One region of the Staphylococcus sp. GDY8P57P genome, then DNA from elsewhere that is predicted to be linked to it. Evidence: predicted binding sites of a transcription regulator. Region 1 holds the regulator's gene; the other holds the start of a gene.
The links. Region 1 encodes CtsR, which represses protease genes until heat stress. Its sites were predicted from a motif close to ATGGTCAATAAAGGTCAAACA; they were not measured.

Region 1 (15,863 bases):
AAAATTAAAATAAAAATTTAATGATATAAAGGTTGAACTAATAATTATCATCATGTAGTATATGTAATATATTGCATATAATAAATATATCTATAAGGAGAACGACTTACAATGAGAATTGGTTTATTATTAATAAGACTTATGTTAGGTATTACATTTACAATACATGGATCTCAAAAAGTATTTGGTGGATTTAAGGAACCGATGGCAATGATGTCTGATTTAGGTTTCCCTGCATTCTTAGGCATTATATTAGGGTTATTTGAGTTTATCGGGGGCATATTAATGGTCATAGGTTTATTTGCAAACTATGTTGCTGCTGGTTTCATTATAATTATGCTTGGCGCTTTATTTACAGTTCATCTAGCACATGGTTATATGGCTTCAGAACTTGTAATTATACTATTGGTAATGAGTATATCTGTAATGATTTCTTATAATTGGAAAAAATCACTTGAACTTTATTAAAAATCTGTATTTGCGAATAATTAGCAAATACATTTATGAAAATTCTACAGGCAAAGTAAAGTAGGAGTGGAACAATGAATTCATTATGAATTTATTATTCCACTCCTACTTTTTAATGACTATAAAGTTAATGCTTTGATTAAAATATCAGTATGCTCTTTAAGCTGATGATTGGGAATACCACCGAAACCAATAATAAACTTTGGGATTGGTTCAACTTGATCATCATAGTTGTAGATATTTAATTTCAATTTTAGTTCTTCCGCATTGTGTAGGCATTGAGACATGGTAAGTCCATTATTTACTGTTAGTGTGAAATGCATTCCTGTTAATGCGCCTTCAATGTTTAGTTGTTCCTTATAGGGTTCCAATCGCTGCAATATGTAATTTAGTTTTTCTCTATAAATTTTTCTCATTTTATTTAAATGACGTTCAAAACTTCCAGATGACATAAAATTCGCAATGATTTGTTGGATATGAACAGGGACGGTATTACTCTCTTTATAAGGCATAGATAAATAAGATTGTAATAATGTTTGAGGCAAAACGATATAAGCAATACGACAACTCGGATAAAGTGATTTTGAAAATGTACTAATATAGATTACTTTGTCTTTTTTATCTAAACTTTGTAAAGCGGGAATAGGTTTACCGTAATATCTGAATTCTGAATCATAATCATCTTCAATAATATATCTACTATGTTTCTGATGAGCCCATTTAATGAGTTGGGTACGTTTTTTTAAGTTCATGACATAGCCAGTTGGGAATTGGTGAGATGGTGTGATATATACAATATCATTATTAGAATTAAGTACGTCAGTCATGTTTATTCCGTCTTTCTCAACAGTTGCTTGAATATAATCGTGATTGTTTTTATCCAAAACATGTTTAATTGGTGGATAACTTGGTTTTTCTATTATGAATGACGATGTTTTAAGAATATCAGTAATCATGTTAAGTAATTGCTCAGTAGAAGACCCAATGATAATTTGATTTGGATGACATGACACACCTCTACTATTAAATAGATAATGTGCGATTTGTTGTCGTAAATTTAGTTCACCTTGTATGTCTCCTTTTTCTAAAAGCGCTAATTCATTATCTTCAAAGGCTTCCTTTGCAAATTTTCTAAATAGATTTAGAGGGAAATATTCGGCATCTATCTCTGCTAAATTAAATGCATACTTATATTGGTTAGTGTCAATTGGATTCGCTTCTGTTTCAATAGATGGGCTATTAACATTAATGACAGGGAGAGACTGTATATCAGATACATAATAGCCGGAGCGAGGTTTAGAGTATATAAAACCTTCATCTAAAAGTAGTTGATAGGCATGCTCAATAGTTGTATGGCTAAGTGATAAATGTTCACTTAATTGGCGCTTTGATGGAAATTTATCTTGTGTTTGATATTGACCTTCGATAATTTGATTTTTCAGCTGCTCATATAATGCTATATATAATTTTTGCTTTTTCATTTTAAACTGACCCCTAATTTTATAAATAAATTGTACCTTTTTAAATATCAGTTTATAACTTAAAATGAATTTAATCAAATGTGAAAAGGGGTTAATATTATGTCTAAAATCGTAGGATCAGATCGAGTTAAACGAGGAATGGCTGAAATGCAAAAAGGCGGCGTTATTATGGACGTTGTTAATGCAGAACAAGCTAAAATTGCTGAAGAAGCTGGCGCTGTTGCCGTTATGGCTTTGGAACGTGTACCATCTGACATCAGAGCAGCTGGTGGGGTAGCACGTAGCGCTAATCCTAAAATTGTTGAAGAAGTAATGAATGCTGTATCAATTCCAGTTATGGCAAAAGCACGTATCGGTCACATTACTGAAGCACGTGTATTAGAAGCTATGGGTGTAGATTATATTGATGAATCTGAAGTATTAACACCTGCAGACGAAGAATACCACTTAAGAAAAGATCAATTCACTGTTCCGTTTGTGTGTGGTTGCCGTAACTTAGGAGAAGCTGCACGTCGTATTGGTGAAGGTGCTGCGATGTTACGTACTAAAGGTGAACCGGGTACTGGTAATATTGTTGAAGCTGTTAGACATATGAGAAAAGTTAATTCAGAAGTTAGTCGTTTAGTTGTTATGAATGACGATGAAATTATGACTTATGCTAAAGAATTAGGTGCGCCATATGATGTGTTAAAACAAATTAAAGATCACGGACGCTTACCTGTTGTTAACTTTGCAGCTGGTGGTGTTGCTACACCTCAAGATGCTGCTTTAATGATGGAATTAGGTGCTGATGGTGTGTTTGTTGGTTCAGGTATTTTTAAATCAGAAGACCCTGAGAAATTTGCTAAAGCAATTGTTCAAGCTACGACGCATTACCAAGATTATGAACTTATCGGTAAATTAGCTTCAGAATTAGGCACAGCAATGAAAGGTTTAGATATTAATCAAATTTCATTAGAAGAACGTATGCAAGAGCGTGGTTGGTAATTTATGAAGATTGGTGTATTAGCATTGCAAGGTGCCGTACGTGAACACATTCGTCATATTGAACTTAGTGGTCATGAAGGTATTGCAGTTAAAAAGGTTGAACAATTAGAAGAAATAGATGGATTAATTCTTCCAGGTGGAGAATCTACTACACTAAGAAGATTAATGGATCTATATGGATTTAAAGAAAAGTTACAACAGTCTGATTTACCAATGTTTGGTACATGTGCAGGCCTTATCGTACTTGCGAAAGATGTCGAAGGTGAAACTGGCTATCTGAAAAAATTGAATATCACTGTTGAACGTAATTCATTTGGCAGACAAGTGGATAGTTTTGAAGCAGAGTTAGATATTCAAGGTATAGCTGAAGACATTGAAGGTGTATTTATTAGAGCACCTCATATTGCTAGTGTTGAAGAGGGCGTAGAAATATTAAGCACTGTGGGCGAAAAGATTGTTGCAGTCAAACAAGGAAAATATTTAGGCGTATCATTCCATCCTGAATTAACGGATGATTATAGAGTGACACAATACTTTATCGATCATATGGTCAAATAAAAAAGAATAGTAGGTAATGGAGAGACGCATTTGAGTGTTTCCATCTATGAAAATACCCTAGAACTTCTAATTGTCAGAAGTTCTAGGGTATTTAATTTCAATATTAGATAAAGAATCCAGCGATTGCTGCTGAAATAAATGATACTAATGTTGCCCCCAATAATAATTTAAGTCCAAAACGTGCTACGACGTCACCTTTTTCAGAGTTAAGTGATTTGATAGCACCTGAAATGATACCAATTGAACTGAAGTTAGCGAATGATACTAAGAATACTGATGTAACACCTTTAGCATGTTCAGAAATATCTTTTAAGTTTCCTAATGATTGCATTGCAACGAATTCATTAGATAATAATTTAGTTGCCATAATTGAACCAGATTTAACAGCATCTTCCCATGGTACACCAGCTAAAAATGCTAATGGTGCGAAGACAAATCCAATTAACGTTTGGAAATCCCATGTAATTGCGCCACCAGAAACAAAGCTGAAGATACCACTAACGATACCATTTAATAATGCGATGATGGCAATATAACCTATTAACATCGCACCAACGATTACTGCAACTTTGAACCCGTCTAAAATGTATTCTCCCAACATTTCAAAGAATGATTGCTTTTTAGTTTCGCTTTCGTCTACTAATAGTTTATCGTCTTCTTCATTAACTTTATAAGGATTGATGATAGAAGCAATAATGAAACCACCGAATAAGTTTAATACTACTGCTGTAACAACGTATTTAGGCTCAATCAATGTGAAGTAAGCACCGATAATTGACGCTGATACTGTCGACATTGCTGAAGCGGTTAATGTGTACAAACGTTGTTTAGGTATGTAAGGTAATTGTTGTTTTAATGAAATAAACACTTCCGATTGACCTAAGATTGCAGCAGCTACTGCGTTATAAGACTCTAAACGTCCCATACCATTAATTTTAGAGATTAAGAATCCTAAAACATTAATAATCCAAGGTAAGATTCGAGTGTATTGCAAGATACCAATTAATGCTGAAATAAATACAATTGGTAGTAATACGCTAAAGAAGAATGGTGGGTTTTTTGGATCGACAAATTTGAATCCGCCAAACACAAAGTTAACCCCTTCTGCAGCTTTTTGTAATAAGTAGTTAAATCCTTCCGAAATGCCCCCAATAACTGTAATACCTGCTGTCGTTTTTAATAAAATAAACGCAAATACAAGTTGGATGACTAATAAAAGACCAACATATTGCCAGCGAATATTTTTTCTGTCAGAGCTAAACAAAAATGCAAGTGCCAAAAAGAAAATTATCCCAATAATCCCAATAAGAATATGCATAATTCTACTCCTTTAAATTTTTCTTAATTAATATAATACATTAAATTCTTGCATGTAACATCATTATTTTAGAAAATTAAAAAACAAATTGGTTGAAAAAGGTCAAAGATGCTCATATAATATAGTCAAAGAAGGTCAAAAGAGGTGGTAAATCATGCACAACATGTCTGACATCATAGAACAGTACATTAAAAAGTTATTTGAAGAAAGTAATGAAGACGTGGTAGAAATTCAACGAGCTAACATTGCTCAACGTTTCGACTGTGTACCTTCTCAACTAAATTATGTTATTAAAACTAGATTCACAAATGAACATGGTTATGAAATAGAAAGTAAGCGTGGTGGCGGAGGTTATATCCGAATCACTAAAATTGAAAATAAAGATGCAACGGGGTATATTAATCACCTATTGCAAATCATTGGGCCATCTATTTCTCAACAACAAGCGTATTATATTATAGATGGTTTGCTAGATAAGGGACTCATCAGCGAAAGAGAAGCAAGAATGATTCAAGTAATCGTAGATCGCGAGACATTAAAAATGGACGTGGTTGCTCGAGATATCATTAGAGCCAACATATTAAAACGCGTATTACCAATCATTAATTATTATTAATAGAAAAGCGAGGTGTCTATGTGTGCTTTGTGAAAACTGTCATTTAAATGAAGCAGAGGTTAAACTCACAGTAAAAAGTAAAGAAGGCACTTCTGAGAAATGGGTATGTTCTATATGTGCGCAGGGTGAAAATCCTTGGCAACAAAATGAAAATACATCGCCACATTCTCAGTTTCAAGACGATATTGAAGAAGCTTTCGTCGTCAAACAAATATTGCAACATTTAGCAACTAAGCATGGAATTAATTTTCATGAAGTGGCTTTTCAAGAAGAGAAGCGATGTCCAACATGCAACATGACTTTAAAAGATATTGCACATGTAGGGAAATTTGGTTGTGCAAATTGTTATGCTACATTTAAAGATGACATTGTAGATATAGTAAGACGTGTGCAAGGTGGACAATTTGAGCACGTAGGTAAAACGCCTCGTTCTTCTCATAAGAAACTTGCCATCAAAAAACAAATCGAAGAAAAAACGAAGTATCTCAATGTATTAATTGATGAACAAAACTTTGAAGAAGCTGCTATCGTTAGAGACGAAATAAAAGCATTGAAAGACGAGAGCGGGGTGGAACGCAATGAGTGATATGAATACGCATATCAGTGAATGGATGAAACAAACAGAAGAATCTCCAATTGTGATGTCTTCCAGAATCCGATTAGCTAGAAATTTAGAAAATCATGTCCATCCACTCATGTTTCCCTCAGAACAAGATGGCTTTAGAGTGATAAATGAAGTGCAAGATGTATTGCCTGATTTGTCTCTCATGCGTTTAGATACAATGGATCAACAAAACAAAATGAAACTTGTTGCTAAACATTTAATTAGTCCTGAACTTATTAAACAACCGGCATCAGCAGTGTTATTAAATGAAGACGAATCGATCAGCATTATGATTAATGAAGAAGACCATATACGCATACAAGCAATGGGAAATGATTTGTCATTACATGATTTATATAACAAAGCGAGTGATATTGATGATACGTTAGATCAATCGCTAGACATTAGTTATGATGAACATTTAGGGTATTTAACAACATGCCCAACTAATATTGGTACAGGTATGAGAGCAAGTGTGATGCTACATTTACCAGGGTTATCCATCATGAAACGTATGAATCGTATTGCACAGACCATTAATCGTTTTGGTTTTACGATTCGAGGTATATATGGAGAAGGCTCGCAAGTTTATGGCCATATCTATCAAATCTCAAACCAATTAACACTTGGTAAAACTGAAGAAGAAATTATAGATAATTTAACTGAAGTTGTTCAACAAATTATAAATGAAGAAATGCAAATTCGTGAACGCTTAACGCATTATAATGAATTGGAAACGTTAGACCGTGTTTATCGGTCATTGGGTATCTTACAGAACAGTCGAATTATTTCAATGGAAGAAGCTTCCTATCGTTTAAGTGAAGTGAAATTAGGTATTGATTTAGGGTATTTAACATTGAAAGACTTTCAATTTAATGAATTAATGGTGAGTATTCAATCAGCGTTTATTTATAACGATGAAGATGAAACAATCTCTGTAAATGAGAAGAGAGCAGATATATTAAGAGAATATACACAATAGGAGGTAAGAAATATATGCTATTTGGTAGATTAACTGAACGTGCACAACGTGTCTTAGCACATGCGCAAGAAGAAGCTATACGTTTAAATCATTCTAATATAGGTACAGAACACTTACTACTTGGCTTAATGAAAGAGCCAGAAGGTATAGCCGCTAAAGTATTAGAGAGTTTCAATATTACCGAAGACAAAGTGATTGAAGAGGTTGAGAAATTAATCGGCCATGGACAAGATCAAACAGGAACATTGCATTATACACCTAGAGCCAAGAAGGTAATTGAACTTTCAATGGACGAAGCTAGAAAGTTACATCATAATTTTGTAGGTACAGAACATATTTTACTAGGTTTAATTCGTGAAAATGAGGGCGTAGCTGCGCGTGTATTTGCTAATCTAGATTTAAATATTACAAAAGCGCGTGCTCAAGTGGTTAAAGCATTAGGAAGTCCTGAAATGAGCAATAAAAACGCTACAGCAAATAAATCAAATAATACACCTACATTAGATGGATTAGCACGTGATTTAACTGTGATTGCCAAAGATGGAACACTAGATCCTGTTGTGGGTAGAGACAAAGAAATTACGCGTGTGATTGAAGTATTGAGTCGTCGTACTAAAAATAACCCAGTACTAATTGGCGAACCTGGGGTAGGTAAAACTGCAATTGCAGAAGGTCTTGCACAGGCGATTGTTAATAATGAAGTGCCTGAAACATTAAAAGATAAACGTGTCATGTCACTTGATATGGGAACAGTTGTAGCAGGTACTAAATATCGTGGTGAATTTGAAGAACGTTTGAAAAAAGTAATGGAAGAAATCCATCAAGCTGGTAACGTTATTCTATTTATTGATGAATTGCACACATTAGTTGGTGCTGGAGGTGCAGAAGGCGCAATTGATGCATCAAATATATTAAAACCAGCATTAGCTCGTGGTGAATTACAATGTATTGGTGCTACAACATTAGATGAATACCGTAAAAACATCGAGAAAGATGCAGCGTTAGAACGTCGTTTCCAACCAATTCAAGTTGATGAACCTTCTGTTGAAGATACAATCGCAATTTTAAAAGGATTACGAGATCGTTATGAAGCGCATCATCGTATTAATATTTCTGATGAAGCACTTGAAGCAGCTGCTAAATTAAGTGATCGCTATATATCTGATCGTTTCTTGCCTGACAAAGCAATTGATTTAATTGACGAAGCAAGTTCAAAAGTAAGACTGAAAAGTCATACAACACCTAACAACTTGAAAGAAATTGAGCAAGAAATTGAAAAAGTGAAAAATGAAAAAGACGCTGCAGTTCACGCTCAAGAATTCGAAAATGCGGCTAATTTACGTGATAAACAAACGAGACTTGAAAAACAATATGAAGATGCTAAAAATGAATGGCAAACAACGCAAGGTGATAAGTCTACATCACTATCTAAAGAAGATATTGGCGAAGTGATTGCAGGCTGGACAGGCATACCACTTACAAAAATCAATGAAACAGAGTCAGACCGATTATTGAATCTTGAACAAACATTACATGATAGAGTGATTGGTCAAAATGACGCTGTAACATCTATAAGTAAAGCAGTACGTCGTGCACGTGCAGGATTGAAAGACCCTAAACGTCCAATCGGTAGCTTTATCTTCTTAGGACCAACTGGTGTAGGTAAGACGGAACTAGCTAGAGCGTTAGCAGAATCAATGTTTGGCGAAGAAGATGCAATGATTCGTGTTGATATGAGTGAGTTTATGGAAAAACATGCAGTGAGCCGTTTAGTTGGAGCGCCTCCTGGCTACGTAGGTCATGATGAAGGTGGCCAATTAACTGAAAAAGTTAGACGTAAACCTTATTCAGTTATTTTATTTGATGAAATTGAAAAGGCACATCCAGATGTGTTTAACATCTTATTACAAGTGTTAGATGATGGTCATCTAACGGATACTAAAGGACGTCAAGTTGATTTCCGTAATACTGTGATTATTATGACATCAAATGTTGGTGCACAAGAATTACAAGATCAACGCTTTGCAGGTTTCGGTGGTGGCTCTGACGGTCATGACTATGAAACGATTCGCAAGACAATGATGAAAGAATTGAAAAATTCATTCCGTCCAGAATTCTTAAACCGTGTAGACGACATCATCGTATTCCATAAACTTTCTAAAGATGAATTGAAAGAAATTGTTACAATGATGGTTAATAAATTAACACAACGTCTTTCTGAACAAGATATTAATATTGTAGTAACCGACAAAGCGAAAGAGAAAATTGCGGAAGAAGGTTATGATCCAGAGTATGGTGCACGTCCATTAATCAGAGCGATTCAAAAAACAGTTGAAGATAACTTAAGTGAATTAATTTTAGATGGCAACCAAATCGAAGGTAAAGAAGTCGTTATTGATCATGATGGCGATGAATTCAAATATAATATCAACGAAAAAAAATAATAATGTTTCAGATTCAGACGAAGATAGTGACGTAACTGAAACAGAAGTATAATTTAATAAAATGATCGTTAGGCCTAGCTATTTTTTAGGATAGAAATAGTATAGGGCTATAACGCAAAGTACGTGCTAACTAATGAAGGTGAGATAATGTTTATATAGTACGTTTCTTAGCACTCGTCATTTATCTGGGAGTGGGACATGAATTCGTAATGGATTCTGTTCCACTCCTATTACTTTTTGAAATATAATGTAGTGATTTCAACTGAAATAAAATGATTATCTATATACATCATTTTGAACAATAAATAGCAACATATTTATATAAAATGCTTAAGTTTACATTTGTCATTGTGCAACGTTACATATAAAATAGATTTGTTCAAAGAAAAATCGGAGGTGCAATTTTGGCCAAAAAGAAAGTGATTTTTGAGTGTATGGCTTGTGGCTATCAATCTCCAAAATGGATGGGAAAATGTCCTAATTGTGGTTCATGGAATCAAATGGAGGAAATTGTTGAAAAAGCTTCAAATCCCAAACACGGCGTTAAGACATCAACATCTAGCGCAAAGGTCCAGAAATTAAATGATATTAAGAATGAAGTAACGCCAAGAGTTCAGACAGAATCAAAGGAATTTAACCGCGTTTTAGGTGGTGGTATTGTAAGTGGTTCTTTAGTGTTAATAGGTGGAGATCCTGGTATTGGGAAATCAACACTATTACTACAAATTTGTGCATCACTATCACAAAAATTAAATGTACTGTATATTACGGGTGAAGAATCACTTAATCAAACTAAATTACGGGCTGATCGTTTAGATGAAGATTCTAGTAATTTAAACGTGCTGGCAGAAACGGATTTAGAAGTGATATATCAAACGGTTCAACAAGCACAGCCAGATATTTTAGTGGTCGATTCGATCCAAACCATATATCATCCAGAGATTAGTTCGGCACCTGGCTCTGTATCTCAAGTTCGAGAAAGCACGCAGAGTTTGATGAATATTGCCAAACAAATGAATATCGCCACATTTATCGTTGGTCATGTAACCAAAGAAGGTCAAATTGCAGGACCGCGTTTATTAGAACATATGGTTGATACTGTGTTGTACTTTGAAGGAGATGAGCATCATGCTTATCGTATCTTGAGAGCAGTTAAGAACCGTTTTGGTTCTACTAATGAAATGGGCATATTTGAAATGAAACAAAGCGGATTGAAAGGGGTACATAATCCATCAGAAATGTTCTTGGAAGAGCGGTCTACTAATGTGCCTGGATCAACGATTGTAGCAACGATGGAAGGTACGCGACCATTGCTAATAGAAGTTCAAGCGTTAGTGACACCTACCACATTTAATAACCCTAGACGGATGGCTACAGGAATTGATCATAATCGTTTGAGTTTATTAATGGCAGTATTAGAGAAAAAGGAAAATTATTTATTACAACAACAGGATGCTTATATTAAAGTGGCAGGTGGTGTTCGATTAACAGAACCAGCAGTTGATTTAAGCGTTATTGTAGCGACAGCTTCAAGTTTCAAAGATAAAGCAGTGGATGGACTTGATTGTTATATTGGAGAAGTAGGTTTGACTGGTGAAGTGAGACGTGTTTCTCGAATTGAGCAACGTGTTCAAGAAGCGGCTAAATTAGGGTTTGAACGAGTTGTAATTCCACAAACCAATATTGGTGGATGGCAATTCCCTGAAGGTATTAAAGTAGTAGGCGTCTCTACTGTACATGAGGCACTTAAATATGCTTTTAAAGCGTAACATAAGCTGAAAAAGAGGTGAGACTTTTGAAAGTATTAAAAGGCATTGTAATCATTATATATATTATCTTAGGTATGGCACTTGGTATTTTGCTAATACCTGAAATACTCAAAGATTTTAATATTAATGGTTATCCATTTTTAAATAATTATTATATTGACGGCTTAATAGGTATCATAGTATTTTTCTTGATTTTTGGCTTCTTTATTAATAAAGTAACAAGAACTTTCAAAGCCGTTGAACATTGGATTATGCAACGTAGCGCAGTTGAAATTTTATTTGCAACACTCGGACTTATCATTGGCCTATTTATTTCAGTAATGGCCTCGTTTATTCTAGAAATGATTGGAAATACGATACTGAATCATCTTATACCACTTATTATTACTTTATTGCTATGTTATTTAGGCTTCCAATTTGGTTTGAAGAAGCGTGACGAAATGCTCATGTTCTTGCCAGAAAACATGGCGCGTTCTATGTCTAAAAGTAATATTAGTGCCGTACCTAAACTATTAGACACAAGCGCAATTATCGATGGTCGTATCTTAGATGTCATTCGATGTGGTTTTATCGATGGCGAAATACTTATTCCGCAAGGTGTCATTAATGAACTTCAAGTCGTTGCTGATGCGAATGATAGCGTGAAGCGTGAAAAAGGGCAACGTGGATTAGATATATTAAATGGATTATATGATTTAGATTATCCGACACGTGTGATACATCCACAAAAGTCTCACAGTGATATCGATGAACTATTAGTGAAATTAGCACAGAAATATCATGCGCATGTGATTACTACCGATTTTAATTTAAATAAAGTATGTCACGTTCAAGGAATTAAAGCGTTGAATGTGAATGACTTGTCTGAAGCAATTAAACCAAATGTACATCAAGGCGATCGCATTAATATTCTATTGACTAAAATGGGTAAAGAACCGGGTCAAGGTGTTGGCTATTTAGATGACGGTACAATGGTAGTAGTTGATAATGCGAAACCACTTGTTGGTAAGCATGTAGACTTAGAGGTCATCAGTTTATTGCAAACATCGTCAGGTCGTATTATTTTCGCTAAAAAAGTTGACGATTCGGAATCATGATTCATAGAATATGTTTGATAATGACAATAAAATATGTGTAAAAGACTAGGTTTCATGTGAAACGCTAAATGTTGAGCGTACGCTTTTCAAATAGCAAAGCATGAAACCTATTTATGTAATGTGACTGAATGTGCAACTAAGTGTGGTAAGTGGAAACATGTGACTTATCAAAGTATTGATTTAATGCTACAATAATGAAGAAATGCGAACTTTTATCTAAGATGAATGTAAAGTGGAAAGTTATTCGGAAACACGTCTAAAATGATAGTTTGGAATAACTTTTTTCTAATGGTTTGAAGATGTTTCTGAATGGTGTATGACTGCTCGGTTAAATTACAGAGCGCGTCACCTATATTAGATAAAGCGTATGAATTCGATGGTAAAACAGAATTAATAATTATAGGAGTGAATACGATGAGTGAACGCATTAGAGTGAGATATGCGCCAAGTCCAACTGGATATTTACACATTGGTAATGCAAGAACTGCATTATTTAACTATTTATTTGCTAAACATTACGATGGTGATTTCGTAGTGCGTATTGAAGATACAGATAGTAAACGTAATCTTGAAGATGGTGAGTCATCTCAATTTGATAATTTGAAATGGTTAGGTTTAGATTGGGATGAATCTATCGATAAAGATAAAGGTTATGGTCCTTATCGTCAATCTGAACGCGGTGACATCTATAACCCACTTATCCAGCAATTATTGGATGAAGATAAAGCTTATAAATGTTATATGACTGAAGAAGAACTTGAAAAAGAGCGTGAAGAACAAATCGCACGTGGTGAAATGCCTCGTTATGGTGGCCAACACGCACATTTAACTGAAGAGGAACGTCAACAATTTGAAGCTGAAGGACGACGCCCATCAATTAGATTCCGTGTGCCTCAAGATCAAACGTATACGTTTAATGACATGGTGAAAGGTGAAATTTCATTCGATTCAAATAACATAGGAGATTGGGTTATCGTTAAAAAAGACGGCATACCTACGTATAATTTTGCTGTAGCCATCGATGATCACTATATGGAAATTTCTGATGTTATTCGTGGGGATGACCATGTTTCTAACACACCTAAACAACTTATGATTTATGAAGCGTTTGGTTGGGAACCACCACGCTTTGGTCATATGTCATTAATTGTTAATGAAGAACGCAAAAAATTAAGTAAACGTGATGGTCAAATTTTACAATTTATCGAGCAATATCGTGACTTAGGTTACTTACCAGAAGCATTATTTAACTTTATTACTTTATTAGGTTGGTCTCCAGAAGGCGAAGAAGAAATCTTTTCTAAAGAAGAATTTATTAAGATCTTTGATGAGAAACGTCTTTCTAAATCACCAGCAATGTTCGATAGACAAAAATTAGCTTGGGTTAATAACCAATATATGAAAACGAAAGATACGGATACTGTATTTGAACTTGCATTACCGCATCTTATCAAAGCTAATTTAATCCCAGAATCTCCAAGTGAAGCTGATAGAGAATGGGGTCGCAAATTAGTTGCACTTTACCAAAAAGAAATGAGTTATGCAGGCGAAATTGTACCGTTATCTGAAATGTTCTTCCATGAAATGCCTGAATTAGGTGAAGAAGAGCAAGAGGTTATTAATGGGGAACAAGTACCAGAATTAATGTCACATCTATATGGTAAATTAGAAGCTTTAGAACCATTTGAAGCGGGTGACATCAAAAAGACAATTAAAGAAGTACAAAAAGAAACAGGTATTAAAGGTAAACAATTATTCATGCCAATTCGTGTTGCCGTAACAGGTCAAATGCATGGTCCTGAATTACCAAATACTATTGAAGTACTAGGTAAAGACAAAGTATTATCACGATTAAAAAAATACGTGTAAATGGTGTAAAGCATATACGTGAACAAGATGAACATTTCATTTAGCTAACACTTGAAATTTTACATTAAAGCAAATATGATAAAGTTAAACATGGCAAAGTCATGTTAATATTGATATTACAAGCGCAAAGGATTAGTAAATATTAGACTATGATTTCAGAGAGTGTACGGTCGCTGCGAGTACACCATAGACGATATTGAATGCACCTTTGTTTGATTAACTAAATAAAGTAAATGAGTATGATAAAGTTAACTTTCTCACCTATCGGTAGGGTGAAGGACTCGCTTAATTTTATCTAGAATACAGAGTGGAACCGTGCAGTAGCGCCTCTAGCATCTTAGTGTTAGGGGCGCTATTTTGTTTATCTATTATGTATGTCAGTAGTGTGTATATTGATTTTGATAAATTTTTAACTTTTTAAAAAACTGAGGGGGCGACAGTCTTGATAAAAAGAATTAGAGACGATGTGAAAATGGTGTTTGAACAAGACCCAGCAGCGCGTACAACATTTGAGGTGATTACAACTTATGCTGGATTACATGCAGTATGGAGTCATCTAATTGCGCATAAACTTTATAATAAAAAACGTTATGTACTTGCGAGAATCATATCTCAAGTATCACGTTTCTTTACAGGGATTGAAATACATCCAGGTGCTAAAATTGGCAAACGCTTATTCATAGACCATGGTATGGGCGTTGTCATTGGTGAAACTTGTACAATTGGTGATAATGTAACTATTTATCAAGGTGTCACATTAGGTGGTACAGGTAAAGAAAAAGGGAAACGTCATCCTGATATAGGCGATAACGTATTAATCGCAGCTGGGTCAAAAGTGCTAGGTAATATTCAAATTGATTCAAATGTAAATATTGGTGCGAATTCAGTAGTATTACAATCTGTTCCAAGTTATACGACTGTCGTCGGTATTCCGGGACATATTGTTAAACAAGAAGGTAAACGTATTGGTAAAACATTTGATCATCGTAATTTACCTGACCCATTATTTGAACAAATTAAGCAACTAGAAAAGCAACTAGAAAAAGCTAAGAACGGAGAGATTAAAGATGATTACATTATATAATACTTTGACACGTCAAAAAGAGACATTTGAACCGATCGAACCAGGTAAGGTGAAAATGTATGTTTGCGGTCCGACGGTATACAATTACATTCATATTGGTAATGCGCGTCCAGCTATTAATTATGATGTGGTGCGTAGATATTTCGAATATAAAGGGTATGAAGTGATTTATGTTTCAAATTTCACTGATGTAGACGATAAATTAATTAACCGTTCGAAAGAATTGAATGAGAGTGTGCCAGATATTGCAGATAAATATATTAAAGCATTTTATGAAGATGTTGGCGCATTAAATGTTAAGAAAGCTACTTCAAATCCTCGTGTAATGAATCATATGGACGAAATTATTGATTTTATTAAAGATTTAGTTGACGACGGTTATGCCTACGAGAGTGATGGCGATGTATACTTTAGAACGCGTCAATTTGAGGGGTACGGTAAATTAAGTCATCAGTCATTAGATGATTTAAAAGTAGGCGCAAGAATTGAAGCTGGAGAACAAAAAGAAGATGCGCTAGATTTCACATTATGGAAAAAAGCAAAACCTGGTGAAATTAGTTGGGAAAGTCCTTTTGGTGAAGGACGT
Region 2 (15,863 bases), on a different contig from region 1:
TGAAATTTATGATACCAGGTTACAAAAAAGAGGGTAAATCTCAATTAGTGATTGCAATAGGTTGTACAGGAGGTCAACACCGATCTGTTGCGTTAGCTAAACGTATTAGTGAAGAATTAACAGACATATTTGATTATAATGTTTATGTTCATCATAGAGATGCACATATCGAAAGTGGCGTGAAAAAATGAAACAATTAAAGATTGTACTTATAGGCGGTGGAACAGGTCTATCAGTATTAGCAAGGGGATTAAGAGAGTACCCCATCGATATTACAGCCATCGTTACTGTAGCGGATGACGGTGGTAGTACTGGTAAAATCCGTAGTGAAATGGATATACCAGCACCAGGCGATATTAGAAATGTTATTGCAGCATTAAGTGATGCAGAACCAGTCATAGAAGAGTTGTTTCAATATCGTTTTAAAGAGAATCAAATTGAAGGACATTCACTTGGCAATTTATTATTAGCAGCTTTAACCAATATCAAGAATGACTTTGGTCATGCGGTAAAAGAATTAAGTAAAATATTAAATATTAAAGGCAAAGTGATTCCATCTACAAACACGAATGTGATGTTAAATGCAGTGTTAGAAGATGGAGAAATTGTACGCGGCGAATCTCAAATACCAAAGAAAAACAAACGTATTGAGCGTGTCTTTTTAGAGCCTGAAAACGTTGAGCCTATGGAAGAAGCGATTGACGCACTAGAAGATGCAGATTTAATCGTACTTGGACCTGGTTCGTTATATACTAGTGTGATTTCAAACTTATGTGTTAAAGGTATGTCGGACGCTATCTTACGCTCAAATGCGCCTAAATTATATATATCTAATGTTATGACTCAACCTGGAGAAACGTCGGATTACGATGTTATGGATCATATTCAAGCGATACATAATCATGCTGGCAGTGACTTTATCGATTATGTCATTTGTAGTAATGATAAATACGATGATAATGTTTTAAAACGTTATAAAGAGCGTAATGCCAAACCAGTTGTTATGGATGAACATAAAATAACGGATCATAACATTAAGATCATTACGTCATCGAATTTAGTTGAAATCTTAGATGACCATTTAGTGCGTCATAATACGAAAGTTTTAGCGAAATTAATCTATGATTTAGCCCTTGAATTGACAAGTACGATTCAATTTAGACCGAAAAAATAACACTTCTAATCGGCAGTATAACTATGGTATGATAAAGAGCGTATGTGTATTCATGTATGCGTAGAATAACGTGTAACAATATAGGATGTTAATTACATGTATATATAAATTTGATTAGAGGGGGAAATGTGATGAGTTTTGCGTCAGATATGAAAAATGAATTAACACGCATTGAAGTTGACGAAAGCAATGCTAAAGCAGAGCTTAGCGCATTAATTCGTATGAACGGTGCACTTAGCCTATCTAATCAACAATTCGTAATTAATGTTCAAACAGAAAATGCTACGACTGCTAGAAGAATTTATTCATTAATTAAACGCATTTTTAATGTAGAAGTTGAAATTCTTGTGCGTAAAAAAATGAAATTAAAGAAAAATAATATTTATATTTGTCGTACAAAAGTACGTGCGAAAGAAATTCTGGACGAACTAGGTATTTTAAAAAATGGTATTTTCGTTCATGATATTGATGCTAGCATGATTAAAGATGATGAAATGCGTAGAAGTTATTTGAGAGGCGCATTTTTAGCTGGAGGATCTGTAAATAATCCTGAAACATCATCCTATCATTTAGAAATATTCTCTCAATATGAGAATCATTCTGAAGGTTTAACTAAGTTAATGAATAGCTATGGCTTAAATGCTAAACACTTAGAACGCAAAAAGGGTAGCATCGCTTATTTAAAAGAAGCCGAAAAAATATCTGATTTTCTTAGTTTAATAGGTGGATATCAAGCATTATTGAAGTTTGAAGATGTGCGAATTGTTAGGGATATGAGGAATTCAGTGAATCGTTTAGTGAATTGTGAAACTGCAAATCTTAATAAGACGGTAAGTGCCGCTATGAAACAAGTGGAAAGCATTCAATTAATTGATCAAGAAATTGGACTAGATAATTTACCAGATCGCTTAAGAGAAATTGCAAAACTTCGAGTCGAGCATCAAGAAATCTCCTTAAAAGAACTAGGAGAAATGGTTTCAACTGGTGCTATATCAAAATCTGGAGTAAATCACCGCTTAAGAAAGCTAAATGAACTTGCAGATAAAATTCGAAGTGGCGAAAAAATTGAATTATAGGTATGAACTCGTCACATAGTGGCGAATTTTTTTGTAAGAGATTAGGTTCTTAACACGTTTATGGCATTTAGTATTCTATAATAGTTGAATGACAGGCAGACTAAAAAGAGCCTGGGACATCAATAATATAGTGATACTATTTTGCAAATTCGCAGTAGCGGACTAAACTGAGAAGGCACTTAAATCAAGCTTTTCTCAGATCTAGTCATCCTTGCGTTCGGCGGGGCCCCAGCAAAGATCATTTTACTAAGAAATGCTACAAACAAAGCAAGCTGGGAGCGGACGACGAATTTCAAAAGCATTCTGTCCCACTCCCATAATGTAAAAAATATATGCAATTTAAAACTATTAGCCCCCTCGAGAGGAGTCGAACCTCTATTTTAAGAACCGGAATCTTACGTGCTATCCGTTACACTACGAGGAGATATAAAGTAACAAAGACAAAATTCTGTACTATTTATCAATTTAAAAGTACAATCTGAATGTATGTTTATAGTGTACAAAATATAATAAAATAAGGTCAAATTTTCTTTGTGCTATATGAGTTTAAATTTTGACCATTTTTGACTTTTCATGTAGAATACTAAATAACAGTTAATCATAAGGAGGAAATATAAATGAATTTAATTCCTACAGTAATTGAAACAACAAATCGCGGTGAACGTGCATACGATATTTATTCTCGTCTATTAAAAGACCGTATTATTATGTTAGGTTCTGCAATTGATGATAACGTAGCAAATTCAATTGTATCACAATTATTATTCTTACAAGCGCAAGATTCTGAGAAAGATATCTACTTATATATTAATTCACCAGGTGGTAGTGTCACTGCTGGTTTTGCTATTTATGATACAATCCAACACATTAAACCAGACGTACAAACTATTTGTATCGGTATGGCTGCATCAATGGGTTCATTCTTATTAGCTGCTGGTGCAAAAGGTAAACGTTTCGCATTACCAAATGCGGAAGTTATGATTCACCAACCATTAGGTGGTGCACAAGGACAAGCAACTGAAATCGAAATCGCTGCTAACCACATTTTAAAAACACGTGAAAAATTAAACAAAATTTTAGCTGAACGTACAGGTCAAAGTATTGAAAAAATACAAAAAGATACGGACCGTGATAACTTCTTAACAGCTGATGAAGCTAAAGCATATGGCTTAATCGATAATGTTATGCAGCCTGAAGATTAATCATTAATGTTAAATTATCATGAAAAATGAGTCCGGGACAAAAATTATATAATGAAGCTATTTTGCAAATTCGCAGTAGCTGACTGAACTGAGGAGGCGCTTAATTCAAGCTTTTCTCAGTTCTAGTCACACTTGCGGGGGTGGGACAACGAATTTAAAAAGAATTCTGTTCCACTCCCATTTTTTTATGATTTTTTTGAAGTGCTTTTTAGGAGAAGTCGAACCGAAATCACAAGTAAAATAGCACCAATGAATATGAAGAAAATTGACATTAATATAATTACAAAATGATGTTCGAAGGCAAAAATGCCATTTAGTATCAGAAATAGACTAGCGATGATTAATAAAATATACGTTAATTTCTCGTCGTTCATGATTCAAAACTCCAATAACTATGCATCGATTAAATCTTCGAAAGCAATTTTTAAGTTAGGATAATTAAATGTAAAGCCAAGTGCATCCAATTTGTTTGGTAATATCTTTTGCGTATCTAAGACAACTGTAGACATTTCACCAAGTGCGATTCGCATCAAGAACGATGGAACCCATGTTTCATGAGGGCGGTGCATGACACGTGCAAGTGTATATCCGAATAGATTTTGACGTTCAGCCATAGGTGCAGCCATATTGAAAGGACCTTGGGCTTTAGGATGGTCGATGGTAAATAGAATTGCACGTACTAAATCATTAATATGAATCCAAGAATACCATTGGAATCCAGAACCTAATTTGCCCCCTACAAAAAATTTATAAGGCAGTTTCATCGTTTGTAATGCGCCACCATCATCAGATAAAATCATGCTGAATCTTCCTAGTACGACACGTGTACCAAATGATTCAAAACGTTTGGCAAAACGTTCCCACTGATAAACGACATCAGATAAAAAGTCGAAGGGAAGTGTTTGATATTTTTCAGTATACGTTTGATATAAACTTGGTGGATAATAGCCCATCGCACTCGCATTGAAGAGGACTTCAGGTTTATGGTCGCGATTGCTGAATAAATCAACGAGTGCTTGTGTTGATTCGATACGGCTAGTCATGATTGATTGTTTGTATGATGGTGTCCAACGTTTATTTAAAGTTGCACCAGCTAAATTGATAACTACATCTATATCTGGAACTTGAGATGTCCAACCGTCTTTTGACCAATTAATATATGAAATTTTAGGATCATCACTTTGCTTATCGCTACGAGTTAATATTGTAATGTGTACATCGCGATGCTTTAACTCGTTTACTAATTGACTGCCTACCATTCCAGTTCCGCCAGTTATTAAGAATTGCTTCATATTTACACCTCTATTAATTTATTGTATTTGAAAAGACGTTCTACGATTGTCGTTCAACGATCGTTGTTCAAAAAATGTACAACGATTAGTCAATAATATGTCATTTACTATGCTGTAAACAGGATTTAATTTTACGAAGGTTAAGTTATAATAAATTTGTACCTTCGATATAGTAGATTTCAATAGCTTTGAGTAAATTGAGTATACCCCATAGACTACGCAAAATAAACGAAGGTCAATTTTGACTCCCTTTAGTAGAAGCCCATGCGAGCATCGTATGGGCTTTTTGTATATCTATTATAGTACTAATTAATGTAGATTAAGAATAATATGATTAAAGGAATGAAAATGATTGATAATAGCAAGAGGTCAAGACGAGACGTGTTGCTATCATCATAATTATCATTATTTAACATCATTGACTTTAATCCACGTTTAGGTGCTTTGTCTTCTTCAAAGATATCATCAGAAACAATTTTCTTCATTTATCTCACACTCTCGAATTATAATTAAATTATATTTGCATAATTGATGTTTGTAATTACTTATGATGTTATCATATATAAGTAATTATGTATCAATTTAATTTATGTCTTAATCCTTTTTATATCATTTTCGTGTGAATGACTGTAAAATAATTTGCTACATATAGGGACTAAACAAATTGAATATATTAAAGTGAGGTAACTTATGTCTAAGAACAATAGAAATAGAGATGACTTTGGTGAACCGGAAAAGAAAAAAATGAGTGGCATTTCGAAACTGATTAGCACGATTATAGTCTTATTATTATTAAGTGGCTTGGCTTTTGCGATTTACGCATTTGTTGATCATTCTAACCGATCAAGTGAACGCTTAAATAATCAATCAACTGAAGAGAAAAAAGACAAGAAAGATAAAAAAGATAAAGAAGAGAATGACAAAAAATCGAGTGAAGAACGTTCGAATGTGACGCAGGAAACTGTTACGCAACAAGCACCTCAAACTCAACAACGTCAGACTCAGCAAGCAACGCCTTCAACACAAGAAAGAACTAAACAACCATCAACTGAAGAGAAACAACGTACAAAACAAGATACTAAAGAAGAAAAAACTCAAGAGAAAACAACTAAAGAAGAGGCTACTACTGAAGAAAGCCGTACAAAAGAACAGGCAACACAAGAAAATAATAGCAATCGCAACAACAATAGAAATACGAATGAGTCAAATACGAATAAACCAAATCGTACTCAATCAAGCACACAAACTAGAACACAACAATCACCGCAAACACAACAACGTTCAACAACGCAACCATCTACGCAGCAATCAACTTCAAGACAAACGACACAACGAAATGCTACGTCTACACAAAGCCAATCAAACCAACAATCATCTAATAATAATTAGTAGCATCATGGGTCTTGATTAAGACCTGTAATATTAGTATGATTTAAACCCATTAACTAGCAATGAATTAACGTTAAACATCGATGGTTAAAGGGGATGCAAGTGATGATAGCAGTCTTATGAGATTTCTCATGAGGCTGCTTTTCTTAATTTAGTCATCAATAGTATGATGACAAAGCGCTAGAATGAATTTGTACCAATATGACATCATTACCGAGCTCCTTATCTTTAAAACATCCAATTCATTAAAAAAGTAAAAATGATAGAAAGTAAAATAGAAATAAAGATTGAAGAAAGGCAACCAAACGGGCAACCACAACCATACCGATACCTAACGGAATAATGCGCTCGATCAGTAGGCTGCGAATGATTAAAATAGTCATCATCTTTATATCTTCGATCATTTGGATCAATAACCTCAACATGATTATCCTCTTCGCGAGCCATTTTTTCTCCTCCTTTAAATGAAGTGCTTCTATTGTAAATGAGAACAACTTGCATAGGAAAGTATTTTGCAAAAGAATAATTATTAAACTTTGAGGGTAATACTATAAAATAAGAGATAAATTATACTTTTTATTATGCATATAGTAGGTTTATTCTACTTAATTTGGGAAATTTTACAGATAATTTTAAATATTAGAGTTTTTCTCTTGCATTTTCATCAACACAATAGTACTATTGCAAGTGTAAAGAGGTTAGATTTTGTCCCAGGCGGGACACAAATAGTCAAACCGCTTTTATACTATTGGTTACCTTTTAGACATAAAGGAGGAAGGTAGTAGTGAAAGACTTGATTAAAATTCAACAGAAGTTGATACCTGATCTCGTGGATAAAATGTATCGACGCTTTTCTATCTTAACTACTATCTCAAATAATCAACCAGTAGGTAGAAGAAGTTTAAGTGAACATATGGATATTACTGAACGTGTCTTAAGGTCTGAAACAGATATGTTGAAGAAACAAGATTTAATCCAAGTTAAATCAACTGGAATGGAAATCACTGAAGAAGGTAGATCTGTTTTAAATCAGCTTAACGAATATTTCAATATTTATACTGATGATAATCAATTAGCTGAACAAATTAAGACCACTTTCGGTATTAAAGAAGTTCATGTTATACCTGGTGATGCAGATGCTCACGAGAACGTAAAATCAGAAATGGGGAGACAAGCTGGTCAATTACTTGAAAGCATCCTATATGAAGATGCGATTGTTTCAGTAACAGGTGGTTCGACGATGGCAAATGTTAGCCGTGCGATGCATCTTTTACCATTTAATGTGTTTTTTGTTCCAGCGCGTGGTGGCCTTGGAGAAAATGTTATCTACCAAGCTAACACGATTTCAGCGAGCATGGCGCAACAAACAGGTGGGTATTATACAACGCTTTACGTACCAGATAATGTAAGTGAATCAACGTATAATACACTTCTAATGGAACCTTCTGTGGTTCATACATTAGATAAAATCAAACAAGCAAATATAACAATCCACGGTATTGGTGATGCGCTGAAGATGGCGCATCGTAGACAATCGTCAGATGAAGTGATTGAAAGCCTTCAACATCACCAAGCCGTTGCAGAAGCTTTCGGTTACTATTTTGATGCTCAAGGCAACGTAGTCTATAAAGTAAAGACGATAGGACTACAACTTGAAGATTTAGAAACCAAAGATTTTATATTCGCTGTTGCCGGAGGTCAATCTAAAGGAGAAGCAATTAAAGCTTACTTAAGTATTGCCCCTAAGAATACAGTATTAATTACTGATGAAGCAGCAGCAAAAGTAATATTAAATAAGTAATAAAAAGTTAATAGCTTTTTAAATATCATTTTAAAGGAGGCCATTATAATGGCAGTAAAAGTAGCAATTAATGGTTTTGGTAGAATTGGTCGTTTAGCATTTAGAAGAATTCAAGACGTAGAAGGTATTGAAGTAGTTGCAGTAAACGACTTAACAGACGACGAAATGTTAGCTCATTTATTAAAATATGACACTATGCAAGGTCGTTTCACAGGAGAAGTTGAAGTTATTGATGGTGGTTTCCGCGTAAATGGTAAAGAAGTTAAATCATACGAAGAACCAGATGCAAGCAAATTACCTTGGGGCGATTTAGATATCGACGTAGTATTAGAATGTACTGGTTTCTATACAGATAAAGAAAAAGCAGAAGCACACATCAATGCAGGTGCTAAAAAAGTATTAATCTCTGCACCAGCTAAAGGTGACGTTAAAACAATCGTATTCAACACTAACCACAATGACTTAGATGGTTCAGAAACAGTTGTTTCAGGTGCATCATGTACTACTAACTCATTAGCACCAGTTGCTAAAGTGTTAAGTGACGAATTTGGTTTAGTTGAAGGTTTAATGACAACTATTCACGCATACACTGGTGACCAAATGACTCAAGATGGTCCACATAAAAAAGGCGACAAACGTCGTGCGCGTGCAGCAGCTCAAAACATCGTACCAAACTCAACAGGTGCTGCAAAAGCTATCGGTAAAGTTATTCCTGAAATCGATGGTAAATTAGACGGTGGTGCTCAACGTGTACCAGTTGCTACAGGTTCATTAACTGAAGTAACAGTTGTATTAGAAAAAGACGTTACTGTTGAAGACGTTAACAAAGCAATGAAAAACGCTTCAAACGAATCATTCGGTTACACTGAAGACGAAATCGTTTCTTCAGACGTAGTTGGTATGACTTACGGTTCATTATTCGATGCTACTCAAACTCGTGTAATGTCTGTTGGTGACCGTCAATTAGTTAAAGTTGCAGCTTGGTATGACAATGAAATGTCTTACACTGCTCAATTAGTTCGTACTTTAGAATATTTAGCAGAATTATCTAAATAATTTAGAAGCATAGTTAAATAAACTTGTGCTCAGTATAGATGTACGATTCAAAGTACACTTGTACAAATTATTGAAATAAGTTAGCTTATGAGTAAGCGGGGAGCACTAACGCTTCTCCGCTTATTTTTATATTAGTAATTCCTATTTAGAGGAGGAAATTATAATGGCAAAAAAAATTGTTTCTGATTTAGAATTAAAAGGGAAAGTTGTTCTTGAACGTGCTGATTTCAATGTACCTTTAAAAGACGGTAAAATCACAAATGATAACCGTATTGTTCAGGCTTTACCAACAATTAAATATATCATCGAACAAGGTGGTAAATTAGTTCTATTTTCTCACTTAGGAAAAGTTAAACAAGAAAGTGATAAAGAAGGTTTAACTTTAAAACCTGTTGCTGATGCTTTATCAGAAAAGTTAGGTAAAGAAGTCACTTTCGTACCTGAAACACGTGGTGAAAAATTAGAAACTGCTATCAAAAACTTAAAAGAAGGCGATGTATTATTAGTTGAAAATACACGCTTTGAAGATTTAGATGGTAAAAAAGAATCTAAAAACGATCCTGAATTAGGTAAATATTGGGCTTCATTAGGTGATGTATTTGTCAATGATGCTTTCGGTACAGCACACCGTGAACACGCATCTAATGTCGGTATTTCTACACATTTAGAAACTGCAGCTGGTTACTTAATGGAAAAAGAAATTAAATTTATCGGTGGTGTTGTCAACGACCCACACAAACCAGTAGTTGCTATCTTAGGTGGCGCTAAAGTATCTGACAAAATCGGCGTCATCAAAAACTTAGTAAATATTGCTGATAAAATTCTTATCGGTGGCGGAATGGCGTATACTTTCTTAAAAGCGCAAGGTAAAGAAATCGGTTTATCATTATTAGAAGAAGATAAAATCGACTTTGCTAAAGCATTACTTGAAAGTAACGGCGATCAAATCGTTTTACCAGTAGATGCAAAAGTGGCAAAAGAATTCTCTAATGATGCTGAAATCACTGAAGTATCAATAGACAACATCCCTTCAGATCAAGAAGCAATGGACGTTGGACCTAAAACTGTTGAGTTATTCTCTAAAGAATTAGAGGGTGCACACACAGTTGTTTGGAACGGACCTATGGGTGTATTTGAATTCAGTAATTTTGCTCAAGGTACAATCGGTGTATGTAAAGCCATTGCTAACTTAAAAGACGCTACTACTATTATCGGTGGTGGTGACTCAGCAGCAGCTGCAATTTCTTTAGGTTTTGAAGATGACTTCACACATATTTCTACTGGTGGCGGTGCATCATTAGAATATTTAGAAGGTATTGAATTACCAGGCATTAAAGCGATTAATAACAAATAATCGTCTTATGAAAATGTCTACGTTTTTCTAAACATTTTCTAGGGAAAATGCATAAAGCATGAGACGTTACGTCTTAAAAGATATTTAACGCTAAAATTACAATTTAAATATATAGGAGTGTAATCAATGAGAAAACCAATCATAGCTGGTAACTGGAAAATGAACAAAACAGTTAAAGAAGCTAAAGACTTCGTTAATAACTTACCAACATTACCTGATGAAAAAGAAGTTGAATCAGTAATTTGTGCACCAACAATCCAATTAGATGCACTAATTTCATTAGTAAATGATGGCAAAGCAAAAGGATTAAAAATTGGTGCTCAAAACACTTATTTTGAAGATAATGGTGCATTCACAGGAGAAACATCTCCAGTAGCATTAGCTGACTTAGGTGTTAAATACGTAGTTATCGGACATTCAGAGCGTCGTGAATTATTCCATGAAACAGATGAAGATGTGAATAAAAAAGCACATGCTGTATTTAATCATGGTATGACACCAATCATTTGTGTTGGTGAAACAGATGAAGAACGCGAAAATGGTAAAGCTAATGAAATCGTTAGTAACCAAGTTGAAAAAGCACTAGAAGGTTTATCAGAAGAACAACTTAAAGAAGTTGTTATCGCATACGAACCAATTTGGGCAATCGGTACTGGTAAATCAGCTACTTCTGATGATGCAAATGAAATGTGTGCACACGTTCGTAAAACAGTAGCTAAAGTAGCAAGCCAAGACGTTGCTGATGCAACACGTATTCAATATGGTGGTAGTGTTAAACCTAACAACGTTAAAGAATATATGGCTCAATCTGACATTGATGGTGCATTAGTAGGTGGCGCATCATTAAAAGTTGAAGATTTCGTACAATTGTTAGAAGGTGCAAAATAATTATGGCTAAACAACCAACAGCTCTAATCATTTTAGATGGTTTCGCTAATCGTGAGAGTGAACATGGTAATGCTGTGAAACAAGCGAACAAACCTAATTTTGATCGTTATTACAGTAAATATCCTACTACTCAAATTGAAGCGAGTGGTTTAGACGTAGGTCTTCCTGAAGGTCAAATGGGTAACTCAGAAGTTGGTCATATGAACATTGGTGCAGGACGTATCGTTTATCAAAGTTTGACACGTATCAATAAATCAATCGCTGATGGTGATTTCTTTGAAAATGATGTATTAAATAATGCTGCACAACATGTTAAAGACCACAATTCTGCATTACATGTCTTTGGATTATTATCTGATGGTGGTGTACACAGTCACTACCAACATCTATTTGCATTATTAGAATTAGCTAAACAAAAAGGTTTAGATAAAGTTTATGTACATGCATTCTTAGATGGTCGTGACGTAGATCAAAAATCAGCACTTAAATACATTGAAGACACAGAAGCTAAATTTAAAGCATTAGGTGTAGGTCAATTTGCATCTATTTCTGGTCGTTATTATGCAATGGACCGTGACAAACGTTGGGACCGTGAACAAAAAGCATATAATGCGATTCGTAACTTTGAAGGTCCTTCTTATGTATCAGCTAAAGAAGGTGTTGAAGCTAACTACGCTAACGACTTAACGGATGAGTTTGTTGAACCATTTATTGTTGAAGGTCAAAATGATGGCGTGAACGATGGAGATGCAGTTATCTTCTTCAACTTCCGTCCTGACAGAGCAGCACAATTATCAGAAGTATTTACTAACAAAGCCTTTGATGGTTTCAAAGTAGAACAAGTTAATGACTTATACTATGCAACATTTACTAAATACAATGACAATGTAGATGCTGAAATTGTCTTCGAAAAAGTTGATTTAACGAATACAATTGGTGAAGTTGCTCAAAATAACAACTTGAAACAATTACGTATTGCTGAAACAGAAAAATATCCACACGTAACATACTTTATGAGTGGTGGACGTAATGAAGAATTTGAAGGTGAACGTCGTCGTCTGATTGATTCACCAAAAGTTGCAACTTACGACCTAAAACCTGAAATGAGTGCATATGAAGTTAAAGATGCATTATTAGAAGAGTTAGACAAAGGTGATTTAGATTTAATCATTTTAAACTTTGCTAACCCTGATATGGTTGGACATAGTGGTATGTTAGAACCAACGATTAAAGCAATCGAAGCAGTGGATGAATGTTTAGGTGAAGTTGTCGACAAAATTTTAGATATGAATGGTTATGCAATTATTACTGCTGACCATGGTAACTCTGATCAAGTGTTAACTGACGATGATCAACCAATGACAACACATACGACAAACCCAGTTCCTGTTATTGTAACTAAAGAAGGCGTTACATTACGTGAAACTGGTCGTCTAGGTGATTTAGCACCAACATTATTAGACTTATTAAATGTTGATCAACCATCAGATATGACTGGTGAATCACTTATTAAGCACTAAATGAAGTTGCGTTTTTAAAGTATAAGGATATTGTAATCCCTAATACAATCACTAAATCTTAGGGATTCAGTCCTTATCTGATATAAATATTTTATTTAAAGATTAAATCAAGCTATAATAGCTTTAGAATCTAAATTAAAGGAGATTTTTCACATGCCAATTATTACAGATGTTTATGCTCGCGAAGTCTTAGACTCACGTGGTAACCCAACAGTTGAAGTTGAAGTGTTAACTGAAAGCGGTGCTTTCGGTCGTGCATTAGTACCATCAGGTGCTTCTACAGGTGAACACGAAGCAGTTGAATTACGTGATGGAGACAAATCACGTTATAGCGGTAAAGGTGTTACTAAAGCAGTTGAAAATGTTAACGAAATTATCGCACCAGAAATCGTTGAAGGTGAATTTTCAGTATTAGATCAAGTATCTATAGATAAAATGATGATTCAATTAGACGGTACACCTAACAAAGGTAAATTAGGCGCTAACGCTATTTTAGGCGTGTCTATCGCAGTTGCACGTGCAGCAGCAGACTTATTAGGTCAACCTTTATACAAATATTTAGGTGGCTTCAATGGTAAACAACTACCAGTGCCAATGATGAACATCGTAAACGGTGGTTCTCACTCAGATGCACCAATCGCATTCCAAGAATTCATGATTTTACCAACAGGTGCTGAATCATTTAAAGAAGCATTACGTTGGGGTGCTGAAATCTTCCATAACTTAAAATCAATCTTAAGTGAACGTGGTTTAGAAACTGCAGTAGGTGACGAAGGTGGTTTCGCTCCTAAATTTGAAGGTACTGAAGATGCTGTAGAAACAATCATCAAAGCAATCGAAAAAGCAGGTTACAAACCAGGCGAAGATGTATTCTTAGGATTTGACTGTGCATCATCTGAATTCTACGAAAACGGTGTATATGACTACACTAAATTCGAAGGTGAACATGGTGCGAAACGTAGTGCAGCTGAACAAGTTGACTACTTAGAAGAATTAATTGGTAAATACCCAATCATCACTATCGAAGATGGTATGGATGAAAATGACTGGGACGGTTGGAAACAATTAACTGACCGTATTGGTGATAAAGTTCAATTAGTAGGTGACGATTTATTCGTAACAAACACTGAAATCCTTTCTAGAGGTATTGAACAAGGTATTGGTAACTCAATCTTAATCAAAGTTAACCAAATCGGTACTTTAACTGAAACTTTCGAAGCAATCGAAATGGCTCAAAAAGCTGGATACACTGCAGTAGTTTCTCACCGTTCAGGTGAAACAGAAGATACTACAATCTCTGATATCGCTGTAGCTACAAACGCTGGCCAAATTAAAACTGGTTCATTATCAAGAACTGACCGTATTGCTAAATACAATCAATTATTACGTATTGAAGATGAATTATTTGAAACTGCTAAATTCGATGGCATCAAATCTTTCTACAATTTAGATAAATAAGTTTAATACAGAGATTTATTTAATATAATAGAGTTCACGCAAATGTATATTGCCTGTCACAGAGTTGAGACTGTGGCAGGTTTTTTTAATCATGTGGCAAACAAAACGAACACATGTTAAGTCGACGTTGTGTATGACAGGTTGTAATTGTTTAGATAAAAAGGTGTTTGCTGAGAATGGAACAGATTTAATTTACGTATTCAAACTGATATAATAGATTTGTATATAAAAGAAGGAGAAGTAAAGATGGAGAATCAGCTTAATCAACCTAGTCAGAGGGAACGAAATGCAGGTAAGTTAATTGGCTACAGTTCTTTAATATTATGTATTTTATTGATCATCCATAACTTTATTGCATTAGATACATTAACGGCTAAGACGTTGTTATCACAGGCAGGCCAGAAAGTCAGTGATAGTGCAGTCGCTAACATCTTAAATAGTTTCAGATACACAGGAATAATGTATATCTTAGCTTATTTAGCGGGTGTCATTGCATTATGGAATAGACATAAGTACTTATGGTGGTTTATGTTTGCAGTCTATGTATCCAATGTATTATTTACATTAGTAAACCTAGCCATGGTTATCAATGCGATTATAGCAGCGAAATCAGTACTATTTATTATTCCAATTATAATTGTTATGATTTGCTCAACCGTATTAGCGTTATATATGCTAATCATTTCAATTGTACGTAAGAGCACGTTTAATCGATAGTCATTGATTATAAAGACGAGTATGTGATATAATTCGGAACGTATATAATGAATGGAGGACAATTTTCATGCATACACTTTTCATAGTACTATTAATTATTGATTGTATTGCATTAATCACTGTTGTATTACTCCAAGAAGGTAAAAGTAATGGACTTTCAGGTGCTATTAGTGGTGGCGCAGAACAGTTATTTGGTAAACAAAAACAACGTGGCGTCGATTTATTCTTGCATAGATTAACAATTATTTTAGCAGTCATTTTCTTTTTAATAATGATTGGTATCAGTTACTTTGGTTTATAAGGTCCGACGATGTTAATGTCGGGCTTTTTTATTTATAATGAATAGAGACGGATGACGTCTTAGATATTCAATTCATGGACATAATGTCCAAGTTTAAATAATGCATATTTCCGAAGAAATAAGGGAATATTTAATAAGTATAAATATATGTAAATAAGAGAAATGATGTTTGAAAGTAAAACAGTATATATTAGTAATTTAGAGATAACGATGGAAGAGGGATTATGAATGCAAATTAAATTACCACAACCGTTCTTCTTTGAGGAAGGCAAACGCGCAGTCTTACTCCTACATGGATTTACAGGTAATTCATCAGACGTAAGACAATTAGGCAGATTTCTACAGAAAAAAGGCTACACGTCATATGCACCACAATATGAAGGGCACGCTGCGCCACCAGAAGAAATTTTAAAATCAAGTCCGCATGTATGGTTTAAAGACGTGCTAGATGGCTATGATTATTTAGTGGAACATGGCTACGAAGATATCGCCGTAGCTGGATTGTCATTAGGTGGCGTGTATGCTTTAAAATTAAGCTTGAACCGTCCAGTGAAGGGTATTGTTACAATGTGTGCACCTGCTGAAGGTAAAACGCAAGGTACAATATATGAAGGTTTCTTAGAATATGCACACAA

Region 2: the regulator CtsR is predicted to act here: its motif matches at 2,801-2,821, upstream of clpP (ATP-dependent Clp endopeptidase proteolytic subunit ClpP).

Annotation. Positions count from the first base shown of each region.
Region 1 is NZ_JAESLK010000017.1:50,982-66,844, reverse strand. Features, by position in the region: gene KA878_RS05190 (DoxX family protein) at 112-468, shown strand; gene pdxR (MocR-like pyridoxine biosynthesis transcription factor PdxR) at 588-1,949, opposite strand; gene pdxS (pyridoxal 5'-phosphate synthase lyase subunit PdxS) at 2,049-2,936, shown strand; gene pdxT (pyridoxal 5'-phosphate synthase glutaminase subunit PdxT) at 2,940-3,494, shown strand; gene KA878_RS05170 (NupC/NupG family nucleoside CNT transporter) at 3,598-4,812, opposite strand; gene KA878_RS05165 (CtsR family transcriptional regulator) at 4,967-5,428, shown strand; gene KA878_RS05160 (UvrB/UvrC motif-containing protein) at 5,451-6,014, shown strand; gene KA878_RS05155 (protein arginine kinase) at 6,007-7,014, shown strand; partial or broken gene KA878_RS05150 (ATP-dependent Clp protease ATP-binding subunit) at 7,029-9,510, shown strand; gene radA (DNA repair protein RadA) at 9,863-11,227, shown strand; gene KA878_RS05140 (PIN/TRAM domain-containing protein) at 11,302-12,324, shown strand; gene gltX (glutamate--tRNA ligase) at 12,739-14,193, shown strand; gene cysE (serine O-acetyltransferase) at 14,636-15,277, shown strand; gene cysS (cysteine--tRNA ligase) at 15,261-15,863, shown strand, end outside.
Region 2 is NZ_JAESLK010000002.1:118,594-134,456, forward strand. Features, by position in the region: gene rapZ (RNase adapter RapZ) at 1-191, shown strand, start outside; gene KA878_RS00570 (gluconeogenesis factor YvcK family protein) at 188-1,174, shown strand; gene whiA (DNA-binding protein WhiA) at 1,306-2,250, shown strand; gene clpP (ATP-dependent Clp endopeptidase proteolytic subunit ClpP) at 2,868-3,452, shown strand; gene KA878_RS14225 (hypothetical protein) at 3,638-3,826, opposite strand; gene KA878_RS00585 (TIGR01777 family oxidoreductase) at 3,845-4,744, opposite strand; gene KA878_RS00590 (hypothetical protein) at 5,050-5,229, opposite strand; gene KA878_RS00595 (DUF4887 domain-containing protein) at 5,435-6,133, shown strand; gene KA878_RS00600 (hypothetical protein) at 6,362-6,580, opposite strand; gene KA878_RS00605 (sugar-binding transcriptional regulator) at 6,918-7,934, shown strand; gene gap (type I glyceraldehyde-3-phosphate dehydrogenase) at 7,983-8,990, shown strand; gene KA878_RS00615 (phosphoglycerate kinase) at 9,154-10,344, shown strand; gene tpiA (triose-phosphate isomerase) at 10,471-11,232, shown strand; gene gpmI (2,3-bisphosphoglycerate-independent phosphoglycerate mutase) at 11,235-12,752, shown strand; gene eno (surface-displayed alpha-enolase) at 12,906-14,210, shown strand; gene KA878_RS00635 (hypothetical protein) at 14,457-14,927, shown strand; gene secG (preprotein translocase subunit SecG) at 14,995-15,228, shown strand; gene KA878_RS00645 (alpha/beta hydrolase) at 15,457-15,863, shown strand, end outside.